One region of the Streptomyces sp. NPDC052109 genome, then DNA from elsewhere that is predicted to be linked to it. Evidence: riboswitches for the same ligand, from Rfam matches in the RefSeq annotation. Region 1 holds a riboswitch; the other holds the start of a gene.
The links. A riboswitch is a leader RNA that binds a small molecule or an ion and turns the genes downstream of it on or off. The one in region 1 is predicted to bind glycine.
Positions count from the first base shown of each region.

Region 2: another riboswitch for glycine. It lies ahead of gcvP (aminomethyl-transferring glycine dehydrogenase); the one in region 1 lies ahead of gcvT (glycine cleavage system aminomethyltransferase GcvT).

Region 1 covers NZ_JBFAWF010000007.1:319,688-322,069, forward strand. Annotated here, with positions in the region: gene AB0L59_RS17915 (AAA family ATPase) at 1-483, opposite strand, end outside; glycine riboswitch at 646-743, shown strand; gene gcvT (glycine cleavage system aminomethyltransferase GcvT) at 901-2,019, shown strand; gene gcvH (glycine cleavage system protein GcvH) at 2,129-2,382, shown strand, end outside.
Region 2 covers NZ_JBFAWF010000040.1:29,879-32,260, forward strand. Annotated here, with positions in the region: gene gcvP (aminomethyl-transferring glycine dehydrogenase) at 1-1,334, opposite strand, end outside; glycine riboswitch at 1,508-1,602, opposite strand; gene AB0L59_RS40685 (PRC-barrel domain-containing protein) at 1,722-2,093, shown strand; gene AB0L59_RS40690 (DNA polymerase IV) at 2,015-2,382, opposite strand, start outside.

The sequences.
Region 1 (2,382 bases):
CTCGGGGCTGACGTCGAGCAGCAGCAGGTGGAGGGTGCCGCCGCGGCGGCGTGCCGCGCGGGCGAGCCAGGCGCGCACCCAGGGCTGGGTGCCGCAGTCGTGCACCACGACGCTCTCGCCGGTGCGCAGGGCGCGGCGCAGGGCGGCGTAGTGGGCGAGGCGGACCAGGGGGCGGTAGAGGGCGTAGGGAAGGAGGCGGGGCAGGCGGGCCGCGAAGCGGTCGCGGGTGTCCTGGGAGTCGATGCGGGCTCCGGCGACCGCGCGGTGCATCAGGGTGGACTTGCCGCTGCCGGGCAGGCCGGTGATCACGACGAGGTCGCGGGCGCCGAAGACCAGGGCGCGCGGGCTGCGGCCGGCGCGGGCGCGCAGATCGCGGACGACCGGGGCCGCGCGCCCGGCGCAGCGCTCGCGCGCCGGGGCGGAGGCCTGCTCGGGCACCGCGATGCCGGTGGTGGCGGTGGCGTACGCCGGGGTGCTCTTCACGGTGATCGTCCTCCCCTGTCGGCTTGGTCATCTCCATGCCCGCACTATGTAAAGGGAAGGTAATGTACGCCGTCGGCGGTTCGGTCCTCGTACTGCCACAGGTCGGTTACGAAACTCGGCTCGGCGTGCAATGATGTGGCCGCCAACTGCATACCGGCCGCTTGAATCCGCGCGGGAGAGTTCCCAGCAGCCTTCGCTGGGGCGCCGAAGGAGCAAGTCCCTCCCTTGAATCTCTCAGGCCCCGTTACCGCGCGGGCGAGGCACATCTGAAAAGCGGGCCGCTGCGTCAGTGGCTCCACCCAAGGTGCAAGCCGTGATCGTCCCTGTGGCGGTCCTGGCGAACCTCTCAGGTTCCGATGACAGATGGGGAGGAACGTTCCTCGCCCGTCCTGCTTCGCCCTGGGAGACGACCGACCGATGAGCAGTACCGAACTCCGTCATACCGCGCTCGATGCCGTGCATCGCTCGCTCGGTGCGACGATGACCGACTTCGCCGGCTGGGACATGCCGCTGCGCTACGGCTCCGAGCGCGACGAGCACCTCGCGGTGCGCACCAAGGCGGGCCTCTTCGACCTCTCCCACATGGGCGAGATCACCGTCACCGGCGCCGACGCGGCCGCCGTCCTGAACTTCGCCCTGGTCGGCAACATCGCCTCCGTCGGCGTCGGCCGCGCCCGCTACACCATGATCTGCCGGGCCGACGGCGGCATCCTGGACGACCTGATCGTCTACCGGCTCGCCGAGACCGAGTACATGGTCGTGGCCAACGCCTCCAACGCCCAGGTGGTGCTGGACGCGCTGACCGAGCGCGCCGCCGGCTTCGACGCCGAGGTCCGCGACGACCGGGACGCGTACGCGCTGATCGCCGTGCAGGGGCCGGAGTCGCCGGCGATCCTGAAGTCGCTGACCGACGCCGACCTCGACGGCCTGAAGTACTACGCCGGTCTGCCCGGCACCGTCGCCGGCGTGCCGGCCCTGATCGCCCGCACCGGCTACACCGGCGAGGACGGCTTCGAGCTGTTCGTGAAGCCCGAGCACGCCGTCGAGCTGTGGCAGGCGCTGACCAAGGCGGGCGAGGGCGTCGGGCTGGTCCCGTGCGGCCTGTCCTGCCGGGACACCCTGCGCCTTGAGGCGGGCATGCCGCTGTACGGGCACGAGCTGACCACCTCGCTCACCCCCTTCGACGCCGGGCTCGGCCGGGTGGTGAAGTTCGAGAAGGAGGGCGACTTCGTCGGGCGCGAGGCGCTCGCCGAGGCCGCCTCCCGCGCCGAGCAGAACCCGCCGCGCGTCCTGGTCGGCCTGGTCGCCGAGGGCCGCCGGGTGCCGCGCGCGGGGTACACCGTCGTCGCCGGCGGCGAAGTGATCGGCGAGGTCACCTCCGGCGCCCCCTCCCCCACCCTGGGCAAGCCGATCGCCATGGCCTACGTCGACGCGGCGCACGCGGCGCCGGGCACCGAGGGCGTCGGCGTGGACATCCGGGGCAGCCACGAGCCGTACGAGGTCGTGGCGCTGCCGTTCTACAAGCGCCAGAAGTAGACACTGGGCGCACTCGCGGTGTGACCCCGCGCACGTTCGCGCCACTCACCAGCGCATCCAGCAGTCCCCCCGTCACCAGCACTTTCCCGCGTACAGGAGAATTCAGGCCATGAGCAACCCCCAGCAGCTGCGCTACAGCAAGGAGCACGAGTGGCTGTCGGCCGCCGAGGACGGCGTCTCGACGGTCGGCATCACCGAGTTCGCGGCCAACGCGCTCGGCGATGTGGTCTACGCCCAGCTCCCCGAGGTCGGCTCCACGGTGACCGCGGGCGAGACCTGCGGCGAGCTGGAGTCGACCAAGTCGGTCTCCGACCTGTACTCGCCGGTCACCGGTGAGGTCACCGAGATCAACGAGGACGTCGT
Region 2 (2,382 bases), on a different contig from region 1:
GACCACACTGCGGCGACCTGGGCCCGCTTGGTGGTCTCGTCGCAGGCCAGGGAGACCTGGTCGGCGTCCACCAGGTGGAGGTTCACCCCGTTCTGCCGGGCGGCCGCGACGACCTCGGCGGCCTTGCCGGGCACCCGCGCGGTGAGGGTGTCGAAGTAGGCGCCGTGGACGATCTCGACACCGCCGGCCTTCAGGCCCGCGGCGATGATCGTGGCGTAGCGGTGGGTGCGCCGGGCGATGGTCTGGAGCCCCTCGGGACCGTGGTAGACCGCGTACATGCCGGCCATCACGGCGAGCAGAACCTGCGCGGTGCAGATGTTGCTGGTCGCCTTCTCCCGGCGGATGTGCTGCTCACGGGTCTGCAGCGCGAGCCGGTAGGCCTTGTTCCCGTCCGCGTCGACGGAGACACCGACCAGCCGGCCGGGCAGGCTGCGGGCGAACTTCTCGTGTACGGCCATGTAGCCGGCGTGCGGACCACCGAAGCCCATCGGCACGCCGAAGCGCTGGGTGGTGCCGACCGCGATGTCCGCGCCCAGCTCGCCCGGCGAGGTCAGCAGGGTCAGCGCCAGCAGGTCGGCGGCGACGGTGACCAGGGCTCCCAGCTCGTGCGCCCGGTCGATGACCGGCTTGATGTCCCGTACGGCACCGGAGGCGCCCGGGTACTGGATCAGCACGCCGTTGATCTCGCGCTCGGCGATCTCGGCCGGAATGCCCTCGCTGAGATCGGCGACGACGACCTCGACGCCGGTCGGCTCGGCGCGGGTCTGGATGACGGCGATGGTCTGCGGCAGCGCGTCCGCGTCGATCAGGAACAGGCCCTTCTTGTTCTTGCCCATGCGCCGCGACAGCGCCATGGCCTCGGCGGCGGCCGTGCCCTCGTCCAGCAGGGAGGCGCCGGAGGTGGGCAGACCGGTGAGGTCCGCGACGACGGTCTGGAAGTTCAGCAGCGCCTCGAGCCGGCCCTGCGAGATCTCCGGCTGGTACGGCGTGTACGCCGTGTACCAGGCCGGGTTCTCCATGACGTTCCGCAGAATGACGGGCGGCGTGAAGGTCCCGTAGTACCCCAGACCGATCATGGAGTCGAGGACCTGGTTGCGGTCGGCGAGCGAGCGCAGCTCGGCGAGCACCTCCGACTCGGTGCGGGCGCCCGGCAGGTCGAGGGCGTCGGCGTTCTTGATCACATCCGGGACCGCGGCGGCGGTCAGCTCGTCCAGCGAGCCGTAGCCGACCTGCGCGAGCATCTTGGCCCGCGCCTCCTGGTCGGGCCCGATGTGGCGCTGCTCGAAGGGGATGCCCGCTTCGAGCTCCGAGAGCGGCATGCGGTGGGCGGTCATTGCGGAGGCCTCCTGGTCTGACGCGACCTTCGAAGGGCACCACGGCACGGGTGCCCCGACGGCCTCCCCCTCTGTCATCTCAACCTGAGAGCTTCACCGGGTTCCCGAAGGCCCGGCTTTCACCGTCGGTGAGAGCGGGAGCCGTCGACGCCCGCCCTGCTTTCCAGAGTGACCTCGTCCGTGCGGTACGTGAGCCTGAGAGATTCCGGGGAGGATTTGCTCCTTCGGCGCCTCCGAGGTGGTCGGAGGACTCTCCCGCACGGGGTCAGCAGCCGCTGTCAGCCTACCAGCGAGGTCAACGCCCGAACTTTCGAGTGGCCGCCGCACTGAATGTGCTCTTTTGTAGTGCTTACGGATGAGTCGCGACCACGTGGAGGGAGAGGGACCGTGCAGACCGAGATCGATCCGCGCAACCTGATCGGCCGCAAGGCGTTCGACCGCAACGGCACCAAGATCGGCACCATCGACGAGGTCTACCTCGACGACGCGACCGGCGTGCCCGAGTGGGCCGCGATACGCACCGGCCTCTTCTCCCGCGACGCCTTCGTCCCCCTGGAGCCGAGCGAGCTCGTCGAGGGCGCCCTCCACGTCCCCTTCGACCGCGCCCTGATCAAGGACGCCCCCGACTTCGGCGTGGGCCGCCATCTCTCCCCCGAACAGGAACTCCAGCTCTACCACCACTACGGCCTGGACGTGGCCCCACCTCCGTCCGTACCGGACCACGACTTCGGGAAGCTGGCGGGCTCGGAAGAGGCCTGATCCCGGATCCCTTTCGGGGTCGGGGGCGGGGCCCCGCGTCGGCCGCTGCTCGGCGGACCGAGTCGGTCGGGTGGGTGGGTGGGAATCGAAACCAACGGCAACGGGTCGGCGGCCTCCAGCGCAGGATCGGCGACGGAAAACGTCCGTACCCTCCCCGGCAGGGACTGCGGTGTCTCGAACCGCACGGTGACCCGCCCCAGCCCACTCCCCTGGACCCACCCGTGCCCGTACTCCGAGTGCCGTACATCCTGTCCTGCTCGCCAGTGGCGTTCGACGAGCTGCGGCCGCT